3 regions of the Streptomyces sp. NPDC005151 genome follow, and region 3 is predicted to be linked to each of the others. Evidence: riboswitches for the same ligand, from Rfam matches in the RefSeq annotation. Region 3 holds a riboswitch; each other region holds the start of a gene.
The links. Region 3 has a riboswitch for cobalamin ahead of ACWD6R_RS30940 (CbtB domain-containing protein). Riboswitches for the same ligand answer to the same signal wherever they lie in the genome.
Positions count from the first base shown of each region.

Region 1 (7,611 bases), on a different contig from region 3:
GCCGCAAGGGCCGACGCCTCCCACTCTTCGAGCGGAGAAGCCTGTGACTACTGGCAGGCCTCGCAGCTCTCCGGGTTCTCCAGAGAACAGGCGACCGCTTCGGTCGTACTGTCCAACTGCTGTGCGGGGATCGAAGTTACGGACGATGCCGCACGGGCGATCCGCGTCGCCGGGCGCGAGCGCAGGTAGTACGTCGTCTTCAGCCCCTGCTTCCAGGCGTACGCGTACATCGAGGAGAGCTTGCCGATCGTCGGCGTCTCCAGGAACAGGTTCAGCGACTGGCTCTGGTCCAGGAACGGCGTACGCGCCGCCGCCATGTCGATCAGACCGCGCTGCGGGATCTCCCATGCCGTGCGGTACAGCGCCCGTACGTCCTCCGGGATCCAGGCGAAGCCCTGCACCGAGCCGCTCGCCTCGCGCAGCGCCTCGCGGGTCCGCGCGTCCCACACGCCCAGCTGCTTCAGCTCGTTCACCAGATAGGCGTTGACCTGGAGGAACTCACCGCTGAGCGTTTCGCGCTTGAAGAGGTTGGAGACCTGCGGCTCGATGCACTCGTACACCCCGGCGATCGAGGCGATCGTGGCGGTCGGAGCGATGGCGAGCAGCAGAGAGTTGCGCATGCCGGTCTTCGCGATCCGGGCGCGCAGCGCGTCCCAGCGCTCCGGCCAGCTCAGCTCGGTGTCGTAGTGGTCGGGGTGCAGCACGCCGCGGGCGGCACGCGTCTCGGACCAGGCGGGCAGCGGACCGGACCGCTCGGCGAGGTCGCAGGACGCCTCGTACGCGGCGAGCATGATCCGCTCGGAGATTTTCGTGGAGAGCGCGCGGGCCTCGGGGGAGTCGAACGGCAGCCGCAGCCGGAAGAAGACGTCCTGGAGCCCCATCGCGCCCAGCCCCACCGGACGCCAGCGGGCGTTGGAGCGGCCGGCCTGCTCGGTCGGGTAGAAGTTGATGTCGACGACCCGGTCGAGGAACGTCACGGCGGTACGGACGGTGGAGTCCAGCCGCTCCCAGTCGATGTCGCCGTCGGCCACGAACGAACCGAGGTTGACCGAACCGAGGTTGCAGACGGCGGTCTCGCCGTCGTCGGTGACTTCGAGGATCTCGGTGCACAGGTTCGACGAGTGGACGACGCGACCCGGCTCGGCGGTCTGGTTGGCCGTCCGGTTGGAGGCGTCCTTGAACGTCATCCAGCCCTGACCGGTCTGCGCGAGCGTCCGCATCATCCGGCCGTACAGCTCACGCGCGGGCATCGACTTGCGGGCCAGGCCCCTGGCCTCGGCGGCCCGGTACGCGGCGTCGAACTCGTCACCCCAGAGGTCGACCAGTTCCGGCACGTCGGCGGGGGAGAACAGCGACCAGTCGCCGTCCGCGTCGACCCGGCGCATGAACTCGTCCGGGATCCAGTGCGCCAGGTTGAGGTTGTGCGTACGCCGCTGGTCCTCGCCCGTGTTGTCGCGCAGCTCCAGGAATTCCTCGATGTCCGCGTGCCACGTCTCCAGGTAGACGGCGGCGGCGCCCTTGCGGCGGCCGCCCTGGTTCACTGCGGCGACCGAGGCGTCGAGCGTCTTCAGGAACGGCACGATGCCGTTGGAGTGCCCGTTGGTGCCGCGGATCAGCGAACCGCGGGCGCGGATCCGGGAGTACGAGAGGCCGATGCCGCCCGCGTGCTTGGACAGCCGCGCCACCTGGTGGTAGCGGTCGTAGATGGAGTCGAGCTCGTCCAGCGGCGAGTCCAGCAGATAGCAGGAGGACATCTGCGGGTGCCGGGTGCCGGAGTTGAAGAGTGTGGGGGAGGAGGGGAGGTAGTCGAGGCGGCTCATCAGGCCGTACAGCGAGGCGACCTCGTCCAGTGCGCGCACCGACTCGTCCTCGGCGAGACCGGCGGCGACGCGCAGCATGAAGTGCTGCGGCGTCTCGATGACCTGGCGGGTGAGCGGGTGGCGCAGCAGATAGCGGCTGTGCAGTGTCCGCAGCCCGAAGTAGCCGAACCGGTCGTCGGCGCCGTCGGCGAGGGACTGCTCGACCAGCGCGTCGAGCCGGGCCGCGTGGAGCGCCACGAACGCGGCCGTACGGTCCGCGATCAGACCCTCGCGGTGGCCGACGGCGACCGAGGCGGAGAACGACAGTGCGCCCTGACCGGCCGCCTCGTCCGCGATGGTGCGGGTCAGGAGGCGGGCGGCGAGCCGGGAGTACGCGGGGTCCTCGGCGATCAGACCCGCGGCGGCCTCGGTGGCCAGCGCGCGCAACTCCGCCTCGTCCGACGCGGCGTTGCGGCCGCGCAGCGCGGCGGCGGCGACTCGGCCGGGGTCGGTGTCCGGCAGATCGGCAGTGAGGTCGGTCAGGGTCCGCAGCAGTGCGGTCCCGGGTCCGTCGTTCGTGGTTCCCGCGGACTCGGCGACTGAAGCCGGATCGGCTGGCGCGATGGTCACGTGGTGCTCTCCCTCGCTCGGCTCGGGGCCGGCGGGGGAGCGGGGCAGCCGCGTGGAGGCATGCCCGAAGAAGGAAGGCAGCACTGCGTGCGGCGTCCACCGGCCCATCCGCGAGGCCCGGACGTCTGGGCGTCCGGATCGGTCGAGCCGGACGCGCTGTCGGCAGGTCCTCGGACTTTCAGGGTGCGCAAAAGGGCACCGAATATACCGTTGCGGGACAGTTCCGGATTCGCACCGGATTTCCCTGCGGCGACAGCGAGCACGAGCATACATGTGGGGGCCGCCTGATGAGGTGGCCCCCACATGTTGTGTCGCGTCGGTTCAGAGGCTCAGGCTGTACGTGAGCAGCGGGAGGCCTGGAATGGGATCCCAGTCGCGCGCCGGAGTCCGTAGGAAGCCCAGGCGGCGGTAGACCCGGTGGGCCGCGAGCATGGTCGGTGTCGTCGACAGGACGAGCCGCGCGACGCCGTCCGTACCCCGGGCCCGGTCGATACAGGCCCGCACGAGCGCCTCGCCCGCCCCGAGGCCGCGCGCCGCCCGTGCGACGGCGAGCATCCGGAACTCGGCCTCGTCGGGGCCGGCAATGTCGGCCCACGGGTTGCCGGGCGGTGCGTACGTGACTCCGCCGAGGAGCGTGCCGTCGGCACCGACGGCGACGAGCACGTCGGCCTCGGCCGCGCGACGGGGCACGTCCCGGAGCTTTTCGAGATACGGGTCGTCGGCGCCGAAGTCGAGCAGGCCGTCGTCGAGGTAGGCGTGGGCGGTGATCTCCCCGAGGGCGGTGTGTTCCGCGGGGGCGATCGGGCGGATCGACAGGTCCATGCTGGGAGTGTGCCGTACGGGTGGGTTGGGGTGGGGTGGTGCCGGACGGGCGCGGTGCAGCCCGTCCGGCGAGGGAACTAGTGCCCCTCCCGGCAAGCTTTGCCCCGTCGCGCCGCCCAGCACGCCCGCTCGCCGCGTTGGCCAAAAGCCCTGGTGGCTCCTTCCCCAAGCTCTCAACTTCGTTCGAGCAGGGGAGACCCCATCCAAGGACTTCCGGCCGCCTTGCGATCGCACGCACTGGACGACGCTCCCTATGGGGCAAACATTGCCGGTCACGGCACTAGTTGGCGGACGGGCTCGCGTCGGGTGACGGGCTCGACTCGGGCCTGGCCGAGGGGAGTTCCACCCGGACGTCCGGGTCGCCCGCGTCCGCCGTGTAGTCCGCCGGGGAGGTCTCGTCGACGCCCGCCGGGGCCTTCACCGCGTTCAGGACGAACGTCAGCACCACGGTCACCACGGCGTTCAGCACGAACGCCGTCAGACCGATGTAGCCGATCTCGCCGATCCCCGGAATCTCCTTCGAGGAGCCGCCGAAGTGCGCCTGGGTCGGGCTCGCCACTCCGTACGCGGCGAGCGTGCCGTACACCATGCCGACCGCCCAGCCCGCTAGCAGCGCCCAGCGGTGGAACCACCGGGTGAACAGGCCGCCGACCAGTGCCGGGAACGTCTGCAGGATCCAGATCCCGCCGAGCAGCTGGAAGTTGATCGCGACCGTCTTGTCCATGGTGAGGACGAAGACGAGCGCACCGACCTTCACCAGCAGCGACACCAGCTTGGAGACCTTCGTCTCCTGGGCCGGGGTCGCGTCGGGCTTCAGGAAGTCCTTGTAGATGTTCCGGGTGAAGAGGTTTGCCGCGGCGATCGACATGATCGCGGCGGGGACCAGCGCGCCGATGCCGATCGCAGCGAACGCCACGCCGGCGAACCAGTCGGGGAACATGTTCTCGAACAGCTGCGGGATCGCCAACTGTCCGTTCTCCACCTTGACTCCGGCGGCGATCGCCATGAAGCCGAGCAGCGCCAGCAGGCCCAGCATCAGCGAGTACAGCGGCAGGATCGTGGTGTTCCGCCGGATCACCTCACGGCTGCGGCTGGAGAGCGTCGCCGTGATCGAGTGCGGGTACATGAAGAGGGCGAGCGCCGACCCCAGGGCCAGGGTCGCGTAACCCCATTGGCCGGGATCGGCCGGCGCGAGGGCGCCGCGCGGTTTGCCGGTTGCGGGGTTGGTCTGCGAGAAAGCGTGGCCCGCCTTGGCGAAGATGTCGTCGAAGCCGCCCAGCTTGATCGGGATGTAGATGATCGCCACCGTGATGACCAGGTAGATCAGCCCGTCCTTGACGAACGCGATCAGCGCGGGGGCGCGCAGCCCGGAGGAGTACGTGTACGCGGCGAGCACCGCGAACGCGATCAGCAACGGCAGGTCCTTGACGAACCAGTTGGTGTTCTCGCCGCCGCCGACGCCCATCACGTCCAGCACCGCCTGGATGCCGACGAGCTGGAGCGCGATGTACGGCATGGTGGCGAGGATGCCGGTGACGGCGACCGCCAGCGACAGACCCTTCGATCCGAAGCGACCTCGGACGAAGTCCGAGGTGGTGATGTACCCGTGCTTGTGCGAGACCGACCACAGGCGCGGCAGGAAGGTGAAGATCAGCGGGTACACGAGGATGGTGTACGGGACCGCGAAGAAGCCGGCCGCTCCCGCTGCGTAGATCGCGGCGGGTACGGCGACGAAGGTGTACGCGGTGTACAGGTCGCCGCCGAGCAGGAACCAGGTGACCCAGGTGCCGAACGACCTGCCGCCCAGGCCCCATTCGTCGAGACTGGCCTCGTTCTCGGCCTTGCGCCAGCGCGCGGCCATGAAGCCGATGACCGTGACGGCCAGGAAGAAGAAGATGAAGACGCCGAGTGCGACGCCGTTCACGCCGTCCTTCATGCCGACGCACCCCCCTTGCGGGCGCGCTGGTCACGCTGCCAGAGCTTGTACGCGACCATCGTGAGCGCCGTGGAGATCAGCACCCAGACCATCTGGTACCAGTAGAAGAACGGGATGCCGATGAAGGTGGGGTCCACCTTCGCGTATGAACCCACCCAGAGCATCGCCACGAACGGGGTGGCGAGGCAGAGGGCGATGAGTACTCTCGCCGGTGTGACTGTCGGTGGTTTCGTGTCTGTTTCTTCGCGCATGTGGCGACTCCGTCCCCTCGCTGATCACCTGTTGTAATGCGCAGGAAATCTAGGGGAGTGTTCCGGCCATCGTCACCCCCTGTCCGCATTGCGGTCCGGCAACGGTGTGGCGGAGCCGCTGGAGGGATTCTGTCCGGGGGACCGACTCCTGATGCTCTGTCCGGGTCCGGACAGTTGTCCGGTCAGGAGCCGGTCCGCGGATTCAGTCGGTCGGCCGCTTCAGACGCGCCACGAACTTGTAGCGGTCGCCGCGGTACACCGACCGCACCCACTCGACCGGTTCGCCGTGTCCGTCCAGGGAGTGACGGGACAGCATGAGCATCGGCAGGCCGACGTCCGTACCGAGCAGACCGGCTTCGCGCGGGGTGGCGAGCGAGGTCTCGATCGTCTCCTCGGCCTCGGCGAGCCGTACGTCGTACACCTCGGCCAGCGCCGTGTAGAGCGAGGTGTACTTCGCCAGCGAACGACGCAACGCGGGAAAGCGTTTGGCCGAAAGGTGCGTGGTCTCGATGGCCATCGGTTCACCGCTGGCCAGGCGGAGCCGCTCGATCCGCAGCACCCGGCCGCCGGTTGTGATGTCCAGCAGCCCGGCGAGGGTGTCGTCGGCCGTGACATAGCCGATGTCCAGCAGTTGAGATGTCGGTTCCAGACCCTGGGCGCGCATGTCCTCGGTGTACGAGGTGAGCTGCAGGGCCTGCGAGACCTTCGGCTTGGCCACGAACGTGCCCTTGCCCTGGATGCGCTCCAGCCGGCCCTCGACGACCAGCTCCTGGAGCGCCTGGCGCACGGTGGTGCGCGAGGTGTCGAACTCGGCGGCCAGGGTCCGCTCCGGTGGCACCGGGGTGCCGGGCGGCATGGTGTCCGTCATGTCGAGGAGGTGGCGCTTCAGCCGGTAGTACTTCGGGACCCGCGCGGTGCGCGTGCCCGCGCCCGTCTCGTTCTCCGTACTGCCCCCGTCGGCACTCATGGCCCGCCTTCCCGACTGCTGCGTTGCTGCCGTCACCTGCTCCTCCGTCTGTTGCGGCTCACATGGTGGCACGGTCCGGTCACGGCTCGTCGCCCTCCCTCAGGTGTCGGTCCTATAACGGACGCGAGTGCACTTCTTATACACCCTTGACACCCCTAAAGGTCTAGGCCAAGCTCCGAGTACTGGTCTAAACCATTAAAGACCAGGTCCCAGCCCCACGGGCAGTACCCGTCGCATGCAATTGTGCGACGGACGGCGATCTCGGGTGGTGGGGGGGAATTCTCTTGCATCCCTGAGGAGGGTGTCGTGAAGCGCGGACTCATCGCGGCCACTGCCTGTGGCTCGGACGACAAGACCGACAGCAGCAGCAAGAAGACCGGCCCCGACAGCTACAAGGGCCAGACGCTGACCGTCTGGGCCATGGACGGCTCCACGCCTCCCGGCTGGACGAAGGACCTCACCGCCGCCTTCAAGAAGAAGACCGGCGCCACGCTGAAGTTCCAGACCCAGAAGTGGGACGGTATTCAGCAGAAGATCACGACGGCCCTCTCCGAGTCGACCCCGCCGGACGTCATCGAGGTCGGCAACACCCAGACTCCGGCGTACGCGGCCACCGGTGGCCTCGCCGACCTGAGCGACCTCAAGCAGGAGATCGGCGGCGACTGGGTCGACGCGCTCAACAAGTCCTCCGTCTTCGACGGCAAGCAGTACGCCGCCCCGTGGTACTTCGCCAACCGCGTCGTCATCTACAACAAGAAGGTCTGGGCCGACGCCGGCATCAAGGACACCCCGAAGACGCGCGACGAGTTCTTCAAGGACCTCGACGCCATCAAGAAGAAGGGCAAGGCCGAGCCGATCTACATGCCCGGCCAGAACTGGTACTTCTTCGACGGTCTGACCATCGGTCAGGGCGCGGACCTTGTGAAGAAGGAAGGCGACAAGTACGTCTCCAACCTCTCCGACCCCAAGGTCGCCGCGGCCATGGAGCTCTACAAGAAGTACCAGTCCTACTCCAAGGCCCCCAAGGACAAGGACGAGGCCACCCCGCAGCAGGCCGAGGTCTTCGCCAAGGGCAAGGTCGGTGCCTTCATCGGCATGGGCTGGGAGGCCGGCACGGCCATCGCCGCCAACAAGAAGATCGAGGGCGACATCGGCTACTTCACCATCCCGGGTGAGACCGCCGACAAGCCCGAGGGCGTCTTCCTC
Region 1 covers NZ_JBSFYR010000014.1:65,407-73,017, reverse strand. The annotation lists gene ACWD6R_RS10965 (ribonucleoside-diphosphate reductase subunit alpha) at 48-2,429, opposite strand; adenosylcobalamin-variant (AdoCbl-variant) riboswitch at 2,586-2,685, opposite strand; gene ACWD6R_RS10960 (GNAT family N-acetyltransferase) at 2,751-3,251, opposite strand; gene mctP (monocarboxylate uptake permease MctP) at 3,532-5,187, opposite strand; gene ACWD6R_RS10950 (DUF3311 domain-containing protein) at 5,184-5,438, opposite strand; gene ACWD6R_RS10945 (GntR family transcriptional regulator) at 5,641-6,405, opposite strand; partial or broken gene ACWD6R_RS10940 (extracellular solute-binding protein) at 6,712-7,611, shown strand, end outside.
Region 1: linked by a shared signal. The riboswitch ahead of ACWD6R_RS10965 (ribonucleoside-diphosphate reductase subunit alpha) and the one ahead of ACWD6R_RS30940 (CbtB domain-containing protein) in region 3 are both predicted to bind cobalamin.

Region 2 (7,611 bases), on a different contig from region 3:
CTGCCAGAGGCCGGCGCCCGGCAGGAAGGCGTACTCCAGGGAGGCCCGCGCGAGATCCTTCAGGTCGCGGTAGCCGAGATCGTACGTCGTGGCGGCGTACTGGTACTCGTGGCTGATGTCGATCCGGGAGACACCGGGATCGTCGGTGGCCAGCACGACGGGCACGCCGTAGGCGCGGTAGGTGGTGAAGGGGTGGTCGGCGCCCTTGACCCCGAGGATCTGCGCGTTGCTGCTGAACGGGACCTCGACCGCGATCTGCCGGGCGGCCATGGTGCGGGCGAGCTGCTGCCAGTTGTCCTCGTGGACCAGGTCGACACCGTGGCCGATGCGCTCGGCGTGAGCGACGTTCACGGCCTCGCCGATGTGGAAGGTCAGGTCCTCGGGCTTGACCAGGCCGGGCCACAACTCGCCCGCGTGCAGGGTGATGTGCGCCTTGGGGTACACACGGTGCAGGTAGTCGAGCATCCGCATCTGGAGGCTGTAGTTCTGCAAGGAGCTGTCCCAGTCCTCCGGCTGCACCAGATTCACGGCGACGAACCGCTTGTCCCGTTCGGCGAGGCGCAGTCCCAGAGCCATCTGCGTGAAGACCCGCTCGGGCGAACTGCCGCGCGAAACCTGGGAGATCCACCGCACCGGCAGCCGACAGCCGGCCTCCGCGCGGGGCGTGCCGCACTGTGCTGCCGTGCGGAACTCCGCGTCGGACTCGTCCGTCTCCCGGCTCGCCTCGGCGACCAGCTTGTCGAGTTTGCCGCCGGCCAGCAGCTTGCCGTGCAGCTTTGCCAGGTCCGGGTCCCAGCCGACCTCGGCGGCCAGTTTCTTGGCGCCGTCCGACGCGGGGGTCACCATGGTTTCCAGATAAAACTGGTTCTGCCTCGCGACGGTGTTGGCCACTTCGGCGAGCAGCTTGCCCCGGTGGCGCCAGGTGACCTCGCCGAACTTTCCGAACGTGTCGAAGAAGTGGTCGTGCCCCGACTGCCCCGGCGGAAAGTCCTGCATCGACCACGCCTGTAGCACCGCGTGGCGGAAAGCGGCATCGGTCAGGGCGTCGGACGCCGGTCGCCGGCCCGGACCGCACGGCGGCACCACCGCGGTCAGCGTCTTCTCGTCGATGCACAGACCGTCGTCCGCGGCGAGTGAGATCAGGTACTCGGTCGAGACGGCGCCGGACAGGTGGTTGTGCAGGTCCCCTCCTTTCGGCAGTGCCGTGAAGAAGGCCTTCAGTGCGGCCGGATCGTTCCGGATCGCGGCGAGCCGCGCGGAGGCCAGGAACTCCCCGCGGGTGGACGGGGGCAGGGGCGCGGCGGCGGGGCTCCGAGTGGCGGCCACCGGCTGCGCGGCGGCGGGCAGCGTGCCCGGAAGCAGGGACAGGACGGCGAGGGCGCCGAGACCGATCGGGGCCAGGAGGCCACGCGGGCGGCGCGCGGAGCGGCGGTTCACGAAGATCACCTGCGCATGATCCCGAGTTCCGCCGACGCTGAACGCGCGACGGGCGGTCACCCGGCCGGGACCACCCGGCCGAGTGATCACGCCCGACGTCCTGCTGATTCTTCCCGGCGGTCCACGAGCGTCCGGCGCACGCACCTGTCGGTCGGCTGCCTGCTTCTCGGCCGGTGCGGGTCCGGTACGGCCTGTGCCCTCACGGACGGTCGGCCGACCGCCCGTCGGGGGGATAGCCGGCCGGGCGGCTCACGCATGACCGGCGGCGGTGCGGTCGGACCGGGCGCCGGGGAAGCCGACGAGAGAGCGGCGCCGGGTGGGTGTGGCGCCCCGTGCGGAACGGGACGCCACACCCACGTACGCCTGCCGGCCCTCAGTCCTCGCCCTCCAGGTCCCCTTCCGTCTCCAGGAACGCCTGGCGCAGCGCCTCCAGTACCGCAGGGTCCGGCTTGGCCCACAGGCCGCGGGACTCGGCCTCCAGGAGGCGTTCCGCGATGCCGTGCAGGGCCCAGGGGTTGGCCTGCTGCAGGAATTCGCGGTTGGTCGGGTCCAGGACGTACGTCTCGGTGAGCTTGTCGTACATCCAGTCGGCGACCACGCCCGTCGTCGCGTCGTAGCCGAAGAGGTAGTCGACCGTCGCGGCGAGTTCGAAGGCGCCCTTGTAGCCGTGGCGGCGCATCGCCTCGATCCACTTGGGGTTGACCACGCGGGCGCGGAAGACGCGGGACGTCTCCTCGACGAGGGTGCGGGTGCGGACCGTCTCCGGGCGGGTGGAGTCGCCGATGTACGCCTCCGGGGCCGTGCCGCGCAGGGCGCGGACCGTGGCCACCATGCCGCCGTGGTACTGGAAGTAGTCGTCCGAGTCCGCGATGTCGTGCTCGCGGGTGTCCGTGTTCTTGGCGGCCACGGCGATGCGCTTGTACGCCGTCTCCATCTCGTCGCGGGCCGGGCGCCCGTCGAGTTCGCGGCCGTAGGCGTAACCGCCCCAGACGGTGTAGACCTCGGCGAGGTCGGCGTCGGTGCGCCAGTCGCGGCTGTCGATGAGCTGGAGGAGACCCGCTCCGTACGTACCGGGGCGGGAGCCGAAGATGCGGGTGGTGGCCCGGCGTTCGTCGCCGTGTTCGGCGAGGTCGGCCTGGGCGTGCGCCCGGATGTGGTTCTGCTCGGCCGGTTCGTCGAGGGACGCGGCGAGACGTACCGCGTCGTCGAGCAGGCCGATGGTGTGCGGGAACGCGTCCCGGAAGAAGCCGGAGATGCGCAGCGTCACATCGATACGCGGGCGGCCCAGCTCGGCGAGGTCGATCGGTTCCAGGCCGGTGACGCGGCGCGAGGCGTCGTCCCAGACCGGGCGGATGCCGAGCAGCGCCAGTGCCTCGGCGACGTCGTCGCCGGAGGTGCGCATCGCGCTGGTGCCCCACAGGGAGAGGCCGACCGAGGTGGGCCACTCGCCGTTGTCGGTGCGGTAGCGCTCCAGGAGCGAGTCGGCCAGGGCCTGGCCGGTCTCCCAGGCGAGGCGGGACGGGACCGCCTTCGGGTCGACGGAGTAGAAGTTGCGGCCGGTCGGCAGGACGTTGACCAGGCCTCGCAGCGGGGAGCCGGAGGGGCCCGCCGGGACGAAGCCGCCGTTCAGGGCGTGGACGGTGTGGTCGAGTTCGGCGGTGGTGGCGGACAGCCGGGGGACCACCTCGCGGGCGGCGAAGTCGAGGATGTCCGCGACCGGTCGGGGATGCGATGCCGTTACGGTCGCGACCGCCGCCGGGTCCCAGTCCGCGTCCTCCATCGCCTGGACCAGGGCGCGTGCCTGCTCCTCGGCCTCGTCGGCGGTGGTGCGGGTGGCAGCGGACTCGTCCAGCCCGAGTGCCTCGCGCAGGCCGGGCAGCGACGCCGTACCGCCCCAGATCTGGCGGGCGCGCAGGATCGCCAGGACCAGATTGACCCGGTCCGCACCGGCCGGGGCGCCGCCCAGGACGTGCAGGCCGTCTCGGATCTGGGCGTCCTTGATCTCGCAGAGCCAGCCGTCGAGATGCATGATGAACTCGTCGAAACCCTCGTCGTCCGGGCGGTCGTCGAGCCCCAGGTCGTGGTCGAGCTTGGCGGCCTGGATCAGGGTCCAGATCTGGGCGCGGATCGCGGGCAGTTTCGCCGGGTCCATCGCGGCGATCTGGGCGTGTTCGTCGAGGAGTTGCTCCAGGCGCGCGATATCGCCGTAGCTGTCCGCGCGGGCCATCGGCGGCACGAGATGGTCGATCAGGGTGGCGTGGACGCGGCGCTTGGCCTGCGTGCCCTCGCCCGGGTCGTTCACCAGGAACGGGTAGACGAGCGGGAGATCGCCCAGTGCGGCGTCCGGGCCGCAGGCGGCGGACAGGCCCGCGTTCTTGCCGGGCAGCCACTCCAGGTTGCCGTGCTTGCCGAGGTGGATCATCGCGTCGGCCCCGAAACCGCCGTCGTCCTGCGCCGCCGCGATCCAGCGGTACGCGGCCAAGTAGTGGTGCGAGGGCGGCAGATCGGGGTCGTGGTAGATCGCGATCGGGTTCTCGCCGAAGCCGCGCGGCGGCTGGATGAGAATGAGGAGGTTCCCGCGGCGCAGGGCGGCGAGCACGATGTCGCCCTCCGGGTTGCGGGAGCGGTCCACGAACATCTCGCCGGGCGGCGGACCCCAGTGCCGCTCGACGGCGTCGCGGAGTTCGTCCGGGAGCGTGGCGTACCAGCGCCGGTAGTCGGCGGCCGGGATCCGGACCGGGTTGCGGGCCAGCTGCTCCTCGGTCAGCCACTCCTGGTCGTGGCCACCGGCCTCGATCAGGGCGTAGATCAGCTCGTCGCCGTCGCCGGAGACCAGGCCGGGGAGTTCGTCCTCGGGGCCGAAGTCGTAGCCCTCGGCGCGCAGCCGCCGCAGCAGGGCGACGGCGCTGGCGGGGGTGTCGAGGCCGACGGCGTTGCCGATACGGGAGTGCTTGGTCGGGTAGGCGGAGAGGACGAGTGCCAGGCGCTTGTCCCCGGCCGGGATGTGGCGCAGCCGTGCGTGGCGTACGGCGATTCCGGCGACGCGTGCGGCGCGTTCGGTGTCGGCGACGTACGCGGGCAGCCCGTCCTCATCGATCTCCTTGAAGGAGAACGGGACGGTGATCAGCCGGCCGTCGAACTCGGGGACCGCGATCTGGCTGGCCGCGTCGAGCGGGGAGACGCCCTCGTCGTTGTCCTCCCAGTCGCTGCGCGAGCTGGTCAGGCAGAGAGCCTGCAGGATCGGTACGTCGAGTCCGGTGAGCGCACCGGCGTCCCAGGACTCGTCGTCGCCGCCCGCCGATGCCTCGGCGGGCCGGGTGCCGCCCGCGGCGAGGACGGTGGTGACGATGGCGTCGGCTGCGCGCAGTTCGTCGATGAGTGCGGGTTCCGGGGTACGCAGCGAGGCGACGTACAAGGGGAGGGCGCGGGCGCCCGCGTCCTCGACCGCCCGGCAGAGCGTGTCGACGAACGCCGTGTTCCCGCTCATGTGGTGGGCGCGGTAGTAGAGCACCGCGATGGTCGGGCCGTCGGTGGCGCGCGCAGTGCGCTCCAGGGGCCCCCAGGACGGTGCGGGCGCCGGGGGTTCGAAGCCGTGGCCGGTCAGCAGCACGGTGTCGGAGAGGAACCGGGCCAGCTGGTCCAGGTTGGCCGGGCCGCCGTGCGCCAGGTAGGCGTGGGCCTCGGCGGCGATGCCGATCGGGACGGTGGAGGCAGCCATCAGCTGGGCGTCGGGGGCCTGTTCGCCGGTGAGGACGACGACCGGCCTGCCGGTGGCGAGGACCTGGTCGAGCCCTTCCTGCCAGGCGCGGACACCACCGAGGAGGCGTACGACGACGAGGTCGGTGCCGTCGAGAAGAGCGGGGAGTTCGTCGAGCGGCAGGCGCGAGGGGTTGGCGTAGCGGTAGGTCACCGGACCGTCCGCGGCGCGGGCGCTGAGCAGGTCGGTGTCGGACGTCGACAGGAGCAGGATCATGCGGCGTCGGGCCTTCCTCGGGGTGTCCACGCCCCGGGCGGTGTCGGAATGAGGTCTCCCCTGCTCGAGCGGGGTCGAGAGCTCGGGGAAGGGAGTTCCTGACTCGCCCGGCCGCTCAGGCCGGACTCACAGTGGCGGGACCGCGCCGGACTCGCACCGGGCTTCCTCCCCTATCGCCGTCTTAGAGCCTGTCGGGTGACCTTCGATCGGAAAGCGGACGCGGTCTGGTGCGTGCGATTCCAAGGCGCCGGAAGGCCCTCGTAGCGGAGCTACTAGGGCATTTCGGCAACGCGGGAAGCGTGCGTGCCAGGGCGTGGCCGCCCGATCAGAGGTCACCCGACAGGCTCTTAGGCGATGCCGGGCCGGGTGGCCCGCTGCTAGGCATAGTAAGGGCCTTAGACCGATGGGATTCATACAGCTCAGAATGATGGTCGGTATGCTCGCCGCCATGTCCACTTCCGACACCCCGCCATCGGCCCCGGGGGAGCCCGTCTCCCGTGACCGTGGCGATGCCTGCCCGGGGTCGCTGCGGCTCCACCGGGCGGACGACGGGGCGCTGGCGCGGGTCCGGATCCCCGGTGGCGTGCTGACTGCCCGACAGGCGGACGCGCTCCACGGTGCCGCGCGGGAGTTGGGCGACGGTGAGCTGCATCTCACTTCGCGGGGCAATGTCCAGTTGCGCGGCCTCGGCCGGGAGTGCGGCGGACGGCTCGCCGAACTCCTGGGCGGGGCGGGGCTGCTGCCGTCCCGGAGCCATGAGCGGATACGCAATGTCGTGGCCTCCCCGCTCTCCGGGCTCGACGGCCGGGGCCACCGGGATGTCCGGCCGTGGCTGACCGCGCTGGACGCGCTGTTGTGCGGAAGTGACAAAGCGGCCGGGCTGTCCGGCCGCTTTCTCTTCGCGCTGGACGACGGCCGTGGTGACGTCGATGCCCTGGGTGCGGATGTGACGTTGCTGGGGCAGAGCGACGGGAGCGCGCTCCTGCGGATCGGGGCTGCGGAGGCAGTGCTGAGGGTCTCCGGGGACGATGCGCCGCGCGCGGCGCTCATCGCCGCCGAGACGTTTCTGGAGGCGGCGCAGGAGACGGGCGCCTGGCGGGTGAGCGAACTGCCTTTCGTTGCCGAAGAGTTGCTGGAGCCGGTGAGGGCGGCGCTGCGGGTGGCCGGTGCTGCGGAGCGCGTACCGCCGGCGACGGCGGCGCAGGAGCCCGCGTACGGCGTCGTCGGCAACGCGGCCTGTGTGGGGGCGCCGCTCGGGCGGCTCACCGGTGCGCAGTGGACGAGCCTGTCCCGCGTGGGCCGCGAGCTGCGGCTGACCCCGTGGCGGAGCGTCGTCGTGACGGGCGTGACGCCCGGCGGCGCGGCGGCGCGGCTGCGCGAATGGGGCGCGGCCGGACTGATCGTCGGGCCCGGTTCCGCGTGGACGGGGGTCGGTGCGTGCATCGGCCGGCCCGGCTGTGCGAAGTCCCTGGCAGATGTGCGGGGCGACGCGGAGGCCTTCGTACGGACCGCCGGAGAGCGCGTTGCCGGGCAGCTCCCCGTCCACTGGTCCGGCTGCGAACGCCGCTGCGGTCACCCCAAGGGCGCCTGGGCCGACGTCGTCGCCGTTCCCGGCGGGCACCAGGTGGCCCAGGTCCGTGGCGGCGAACGGGGCGCTCCCGTGACGGTCCACGGCAGCCCGTCCGACCTGGCCGCCGCGGTGAACGCCGCCCGCCGCACCCGTACCTGAACCACCGACCCGAGGGCGCTGCAGCCCGACCACCGACCGGAGAGAGCGAAACCACCGTGTTCCAGTACGAGAAGGACGGACCGGCGATCTACCGCCAGTCCTTCGCCACCATCCGCGCCGAGGCGGATCTCGCGGGGCTGCCCGCCGACGTCAGCCAGGTCGCGGTCCGCATGATCCACGCCTGCGGCATGGTCGACCTCGTACGCGACATCGACTTCACCCCGGGGGTCGTGGCCGGTGCCCGCGCGGCGCTGCGCTCCGGTGCGCCGATCCTGTGCGACGTGGCCATGGTCGCCAGCGGGGTCACCCGCAAGCGGCTGCCCGCCGGCAACGAGGTCATCTGCACCCTGTCGGACCCCACGGTCCCCGATCTCGCCAGGAAGCTCGGCACGACCCGCAGCGCCGCCGCGATGGAGCTGTGGCGGGACCGCATGGAGGGGGCGGTGGTGGCCGTGGGCAACGCACCGACCGC
Region 2 covers NZ_JBSFYR010000017.1:68,741-76,351, forward strand. The annotation lists gene ACWD6R_RS12685 (adenosine deaminase family protein) at 1-1,446, opposite strand, end outside; gene cobN (cobaltochelatase subunit CobN) at 1,811-5,410, opposite strand; cobalamin riboswitch at 5,484-5,629, opposite strand; gene cobG (precorrin-3B synthase) at 5,847-7,139, shown strand; gene ACWD6R_RS12700 (precorrin-8X methylmutase) at 7,196-7,611, shown strand, end outside.
Region 2: linked by a shared signal. The riboswitch ahead of cobN (cobaltochelatase subunit CobN) and the one ahead of ACWD6R_RS30940 (CbtB domain-containing protein) in region 3 are both predicted to bind cobalamin.

Region 3 (7,611 bases):
GCATCGCAAGGCGGAGGATTGAGCCATGGCGGAGCCATGGTGATGGACGACAACGCCGCGAGGTGCGTGCCCCAGCCCCGTGACGCCGCCACCCAATTGCCGGTCGGTCTGAGACGGCGGGGCTTCGGGACGGACGCTGTCCGACGGGGAAGCCCCGCCCTCCTTCCCGGCCGCTGTGGGTGCAAGGCGGTGGGCCCGGTCGGCGTACTCATGCCGACCGGGCCCACAGCTGCGGCCCGGCCGTGTCCACGTGCGTCGGCCTGGGAGGTGCCGCCTGCGTCGGCCGGGGCCCGTGATGCGGCACGTCGCCCCGCGGTGGGCGTCGTCAAGAAGCGCGCGCCAACACGGCGGCCACGTCCCGCTCATAAATGGGTTCGCTGGACGCCTGCGGGTAGGCGAGGCGGACCCTGCGCTCCGCACGGATCGAATCGGCCCACTCCACGTATCAGCGTTACCCAGCGCTGCTACCCACTCCTTCAGGCAGCAAAAAATCCGATAATTCCGGTGCGCCGAAGCTCGCCGCCGTGATAGTCCGACGAGTCATGAGAGATCTTGTGACACCTCGACTCGTACTCCACCCGTTGAGTCCCGCCGAGGCGGAGAACATAGTGGCCCGCCGTCCGGGGCCGGGTGCCCTATGGGCACCGGAGTACCCCACCGACGGCGACGCAGCCGGGGCCGGGCATTTCTTGGAGCACTGCGCCGACACCGGCAGCCCCCAGCCGTTCGGCGCCTACGAGATCCGCCTCCGCCAGGACGGACACGCCATAGGCGGAGTGGGCTTTCACGGTGCTCCGAACGCGGAGGGGCAGGTGACGATCGGCTACGGCCTGACCCCTGCGGCGCGCGGCAAGGGGTACGCCTCCGAGGCGCTGCGGGCGCTGCTGGAGTTCGCCCGCGACGAGGGCATCGCCGCCGTGAACGGCGATGCCGACCTCGACAACATCGCGTCCCAGCACGTCATGGTGGCGGCAGGCATGCGCTTCGTCAGGGCGGACGACCGGGTGAAGCACTTCCTGATCGACTGGTCGGACACGTCGGAGGCGTCGGAGGCGTCGGACACAACGGATGCGACGTACGTGGCTGAAGCGACCGACGCGACGGACGCCGCATAGACGGCAGAACCCGCCGGGGCATCCCGGCGGGTTCTGCCGTCATCCGGCCGACGAGTCGGCCGGCGCCTCAGTTCGCAGCGGCGGCCGCGTGGGACGTGGTGCCGCCCCCGGCCGTCACCGTGCCGGTCTTCGGCACCAGCAGCCGCTCGGTCAGATAGCCGAAGACCAGACCGAAAGTGGTCCACAGCGTGGCCTGAACGGCGAGGGTGGAGAGGCGGAACTCCCACAGCAGACTGGCCGGGAAGTCCTTGCCGACCTCATTGAACGAGGGCAGGAAGGCGTAGGCCAGCCCGATGACGAGCACATAGGCGGCGGACGCGGCAACGGACGCGTTCCAGTTGCCCAGGCGGGGAGCCAGCCGCTTGCCGAAAATGACGGCAGCGATGGCCAACAGCACGCTGAGGGCGACCATCAGGAAGAACAGGGTGGTGCGTTGGCCGATCGTGTCGGGGTTTCCGACAGCCGGCGGATTGGCCGGGTATTTGAGGAACGGCACGACATACACGGTCAGCAGGGCGCCGAACGCGATCAATGCGGCCGTGGCCCTCGGGCCGAACCTGCCGATGCGGCCTAGGGCGTAGCAGAAGACCAGCGCAGCGACGCCGCCGATCGCCACACCGAAGACCAGGACACCGGTGGCGAGACCCGCCGTGGACTGCATGGTGCGGCTGACGAGTTCCTCGCCGCCGCCGTGCTCGTGGCTGTGAGCCTCTTCGAGCGCGATCGCCGCGTCCACCCGGGATTCACCGAGGAAGTAGGCGACGGCAAGAGCGAGCGCGCCCGCGGCAAGTCCGGCCAGCATGCCACGGACGAGCAGCGCTCTGACAGATATGGAGTTCATGAGCGGTTCCCCTGAGGTGCGCAGCGTGTCAGTGGCAGGGGAAACCGAGCAGGTGGCGACCGTCGTGAACCCACTCGTGGACACCTTCGCCGGAGATGACAGCGGTGGCACCCTGCTCGGCGCCGACGAAGTACAGCAGGACGAGCATGAGGATGCCGAAGAAGACCGCCCACGGGGCAATGGCCTTCAGCGAGATGGGGGTGATGGCGGGTGTGGCGACGGTTGCGGGGGCAGCAGTCTGTGCCATGGCAGAACCTCCTGGGGGAACACGCGTCCCGATCGTGGTGCCTGAGACGACGGTGCCGGGTCTGACTTCCCGTAGGGGTACGGGTTCACAGTGGCGCGACCGTGCCGGATTCTCACCGGACTTCCGTCACACCGTCGTCATGTTCGTCGCGACCATACCGCCTGCGGGCACGCGCCGCCATGGCGCCATCTGCGGGGCCGGGAGACCCGGATGCCATGGTGTCCTTACCCGAAAGGCCACAGTTCGGGGAGTTGACACCGGTGTTGACGGTACAAGTGATGTTGATCTCACCGGCGCTCAATGCGGCGCTGCGTGAAGCCCGTTTCGACGGCGACGCCCCGCTCGACGCGTCCGGTGTCCGGCGGGCGCGTGCGGCCGCTGCCGCGGTGCCTGCCGCCGATCGCCGGGTGTGCGGAGCGGACGAGCGGTGCGCCGGGACCGCCGAGGCGTTGGGGCTGCGGTCCGAGACCGAACCGGCCCTCCACGGCTGGGACTTGGGGCGCTGGAGCGGGCAGCGGCTGGCGGAGGTGAGCGAGGCCGAGCCGGAGGCGGTGTCGGTCTGGCTGTCCGGCCCTTCGGCGGCACCGCACGGCGGTGAGTCGCTGCTGGACCTGTGTGCGCGGGTAGGCGGCTGGCTGGACTCGTTGCATCGGGACGGCGCCGGGGACGGCCGCGTGATCGCCGTGGTCGAACCCGCGGTGGTGCGCGCCGCGATCGTGCATGCGCTGGGCCTTCCGCCGCAGGCGTTCTGGCGGTTGGACGTCGCCCCGCTGACACTGACAGAGCTCAGCGGCCGGTCCGGCCGGTGGAACCTGCGCTGCGGGCGGTCCCTGAGCACCGGAACCGACGCCCCGTAACCCGGCGTCGGCCTCCGCCGCCGGACCGGCCCGCCCTGCCGGTGGCGGACTGTACCTCCCCTCCCTGCCGGCACCTTGAGGCGAGCGCCCGAGGCCGGACCCCCCACAACGCCGCCAGTTACTCGACACCGGGACCGGGGAGGACGAGAAGGGGCAGCCTACCCACCCACCCATCCCCTCCGCGGCGGGCCCGCCCGTGGGTCCGCCCACATACCGTTCCTGAGCAGTGAGCAGGAGTGAGTCCTGCGCACTGGCACGCCCCGAACGGTCTTGGGCGCACTGGTCGTCCGCTTTCGCAACCGGGCGGCGACACGGATCCTGTCCGTGGTCCGAGCCGGAAGGGCAGAGTCCCTCACGACCTGGCCAGATGGACGCGGCCAGAGGCGACGGGGAGGCCCTGAACCATCTCGCTGGTGGAGCAGGGGCCCCGCACGCCGGCACCGCACCCGGCGTCCCAGATCGCGCTGATCAAATTACCCCGATCAGCCCAGACCATCACAAGCCCACGAGCCCACCATCACACGATCGAGTTAAACCGTCCTCGTGCGCCACTCACCGGCAAGCAGTTACCAACCCCTGCCGCTCGAGCAATGCTGACAAATGGTACGTAAACTGGCCAAGGCGTTCGAATCCACCTTCTCTTCGGAAGGGCGACCGACCATGACCGATCAAACGCAGGTGAACCGGCCCGAGACCACCCGCCCGCAATCCGAGGCCACGCACGGAGCAGGACCGCACGGCGGAAACCGCCGAACGGAACCTGGGTCGCGGGGCCGAACCACGATCGCCGACGGCGTGGTGGCGAAGATCGCCGGGCTGGCGGCCCGGGGCGTGCCCGGAGTCCAGGGCATGGGAGGGGGATTCGCCCGCGGTATGGGGGCCGTGCGGGAGCGGGTGCCCGGAGCGGGAAGTCAGTCCGTCACCAGCGGTGTCAAGGTCGAGGTCGGCGAGGTCCAGACGGCGGTCGACCTGTCGATCATCGTCGAATACGGATACTCGATCGTCGAGCTCACGGGCGACGTCCGGACCGAGGTGATCACCGCCATCGAGCGGATGACCGGTCTGGAGGTCGTGGAGGTCAACATCTTGGTGAGCGACGTGAAGCTGCCCGACGAGGAAGAGGAACAGCAGGTGCCGGAGAGGCGGGTCGCGTAGCGGTTCGCCGGACCGGATCGCGCCTGGTCGAGGGGGTCCACCGGACGTGTCGTCGGCCTGAAACCCCGGCTGTCTCACGAGGTCGGTCGGGCTGTCCGGGCCCCCGGCCCGCCACCGCCCGGCGGCCCTGGACGGCAGTACGAGCGTCAGCAGTCGTCTGCCACGCGGCGACACACCGTCCGGCGCATACTCGAAGGTGGCCCTGAAAGATTGGGGGACGCAATGATCGTCCTCGGAGTCATTGTGCTCGTGATCGGCATGGCGGCCGGGATTTCCATCTTGTGGACCATCGGCGTCGCCCTCGTGCTGATCGGTGCGGTCCTCTGGATTCTCGGTGCTGTCGGCCACGGGATCGGTGGGCGGCGCCACTACTGGTGAGAACCGGAAAAACGCTTCGCCCCGTGAGCTCACCGGCACTTCGGGGACGTAGTTGCAGCGTGCGCCTGCGCGGGACGACGGACCCCGTCGGCGTGTCCCGCCGTCCCTCGGAGGGACGGCGGGACACGCCGACGCATCGGCTCAGGAGCCGTACTCAGCCGCGGTACGCCTCCAGCAGGCGCAGCCACACCTCGCTGATCGTCGGATAGGCGGGGACCGCGTGCCAGAGCCGGTCGATGGGGACCTCACCCGCAACGGCTACCGTCGCCGAGTGCAGCAGCTCGCCGATGCCGGGGCCGACGAAGGTGACGCCGAGTACGATCTCGCGGTCGAGGTCGACGATCATGCGGGCGCGGCCCCGGTAGCCGTCCGCGTACAGTCCGGAGCCGGCGACGGCGGCGAGGTCGTGGTCGACGGCGCGGACCCGGTGCCCGGCGCGCTCGGCCGCGGCGAGGGTGAGCCCGACGGATGCGGCCTCCGGGTCGGTGAAGACGACCTGGGGGACGGCCGCGTGGTCGGCGGTGGCGGCGTGTGCGCCCCAGCGGCCGGTCGCCGGCGGCACGCCGCCCTGCGCGCGGGCGGCGATCGCGGCACCCGCGATGCGGGCCTGGTACTTGCCCTGGTGGGTGAGGAGTGCCCGGTGATTGACGTCGCCGACTGCGTACAGCCAGTGGCTGCCCTCGACGCGGCAGCTGTCGTCGACCTCGAGCCAGGATCCGGGCTTCAGATCCACCGTCTCCAGGCCCAGGTCGTCGGTGCGCGGGGCACGGCCGGTGGCGAAGAGGATCTCGTCGGTCTCGATGCGCTCGCCGTTGTCCAGTTCCACGGTGACCGGTCCGTCGGGGCCGGCACGCCGCACGGAGGTGGCGGAGACGCCCGTACGGACGTCGGCTCCGGCCTCGGTGAGGGCCTCGGCGACCAGCTCGCCCGCGAACGGCTCCATCTTCGGCAGCAGCCCCTTGCCGCGGATCAGCATCGTCACCTGCGCGCCGAGAGCCTGCCAGACGGTGGCCATCTCCACGCCGACGACTCCCCCGCCGACGATCACCAGTCGGCCCGGCACCTCTTTGGCGCTCGTCGCCTCGCGGCTGGTCCAGGGGCGGGCGTCGGCGACTCCGGGAAGGTCGGGAACGACGGCGCGGCTGCCGGTGCAGACGGCGACGGCATGCCGGGCGGTCAGCCGGTGTTCGGAGCCGTCAGGGCCTGTGACGGAGACCTCCTTCGTGCCGGTCAGACGTCCCTGACCCCGGTAGAAGTCCGCGCCGATCCCCTTCAGCCAGGCGACCTGTCCGTCGTCCTTCCAGTGCGAGGCGTACTCGTCACGGTGGGCGAGGACGGCCGCCGTGTCCAGGGGTCCCTGGACCGCCGCGCTGAGTCCGGGGACCTTCCGCGCGTCGGCGCGGGCCACGACCGGGCGCAGCAGCGCCTTGCTGGGCATGCACGCCCAGTACGAGCACTCGCCGCCGACGAGCTCCGTCTCGACGACCGCCGTGGACAGTCCGGCAGCCCGGGTCCGATCCGCCACGTTCTCACCCACAGGTCCCGCACCGATCACCACGACGTCGTACACGGCGTTCTCCACAGCATCTGTCATGGGGGACAGTCTGGCCGTGCGTGTGAGCCGTGGCCACATGGGCAGGCGGAATAGCGCGGAACCGGGCGCGGTTGTGCCGGACACGTCCGAACGGGCACAGGAAGAGGTAACGAGAGCATGAGCACCGTAGAGCTCACCAAGGAAAACTTCGATCAGGTCGTCAGCGAGAACGAGTTCGTCCTGATCGACTTCTGGGCTTCCTGGTGCGGCCCGTGTCGGCAGTTCGCGCCGGTGTACGACGCGGCGTCCGAGCGCCACGCCGACCTGGTCTTCGCCAAGGTCGACACAGAGGCGCAGCAGGAGTTGGCGGCGGCCTTCGAGATCCGGTCCATTCCGACCCTGATGATCGTCCGGGACAATGTGGCGGTGTTCTCCCAGCCGGGGGCCCTGCCGGAGACGGCTCTCGAGGATGTCATCGGGCAGGCCCGCAAGCTGGACATGGACGAGGTCCGCAAGTCCATCGAGGACCAGCAGAAGGAAAAGAAGTAGCCGGCGCGAGCGGGCGACGCCGAAGGGCCCGGCCGGTTCGGCCGGGCCCTTCGGCGTTCCGGACATCCCTGGGGGTGTCCGACCCCGATCCGCCGGACTGATCCGCCGGACTAGAAGGGATGGCCGGCCGGTTCGCGGCGGACTGTCGTCCAGCGCAGGTCGGTGAAGGCCTCCAGGTTGGCCTCGCCCCCGAAGCGCGCCCCGGTGCCTGACGCGGCGATGCCGCCGAAGGGTGCGACCGCCTCGTCGTTCACCGTCTGGTCGTTGATGTGGGCGATGCCGGTCGGGATCCGGTCGGCGAGTTCCAGGCCGAGGGCGGTGTCGCGGGTGACGATGCCCAGCGAGAGTCCGTACGGGCTGTCGGCGGCCAGCGCCGCGGCCTCGTCCAGGGTGTCGAAGGACCGCACGGGGGCGACCGGACCGAAGACCTCCTCCGTGTAGGCGGGTGTCTGGTCGTCGACGTGGGTGAGGACGGTGGGCCGGTAGAACAGGTCGCGGTGGGTGCCGCCCGCCGCGAGCTTCGCGCCCCGTGCGGTGCTCGACTCGACCAGCCGGTGGATCTTGCCGAGCTGGCCGCGGTCGATGACCGGGCCGAGGTGGACCTGCTCACGGTGCGGGTCGCCGACAACCAGCGCGTCCGCCTTCGCGGCGAGCCGCTCGACGTACTCGTCGTGCAGCGAGGCGTGGACGAGGTGGCGGCCGGTGGTCATGCAGATCTGGCCCTGATGGAAGAAGGAGCCCCAGGTCGCCTGGGCCACAGCGCCCTTCAGGTCGGCGTCCTCCAGGACGACGAGGGCGGAGTTGCCGCCGAGCTCGAGGTGCACACGCTTGAGGAGCCGCCCGGCAGCCTCGCCGACGGCGCGGCCCGCCGTGGTGGAGCCGGTGAAGGAGATGACCGGGACGCGAGGTTCGGCGACGAGCGCCTGTCCGGCCTC
Region 3 covers NZ_JBSFYR010000079.1:28,701-36,311, reverse strand. The annotation lists gene ACWD6R_RS30950 (GNAT family N-acetyltransferase) at 555-1,115, shown strand; gene ACWD6R_RS30945 (CbtA family protein) at 1,183-1,956, opposite strand; gene ACWD6R_RS30940 (CbtB domain-containing protein) at 1,985-2,203, opposite strand; adenosylcobalamin (AdoCbl) riboswitch at 2,207-2,355, opposite strand; gene ACWD6R_RS30935 (histidine phosphatase family protein) at 2,482-3,060, shown strand; gene ACWD6R_RS30930 (Asp23/Gls24 family envelope stress response protein) at 3,721-4,215, shown strand; gene ACWD6R_RS30925 (hypothetical protein) at 4,426-4,593, shown strand; gene ACWD6R_RS30920 (dihydrolipoyl dehydrogenase family protein) at 4,748-6,187, opposite strand; gene trxA (thioredoxin) at 6,305-6,676, shown strand; gene ACWD6R_RS30910 (aldehyde dehydrogenase family protein) at 6,787-7,611, opposite strand, start outside.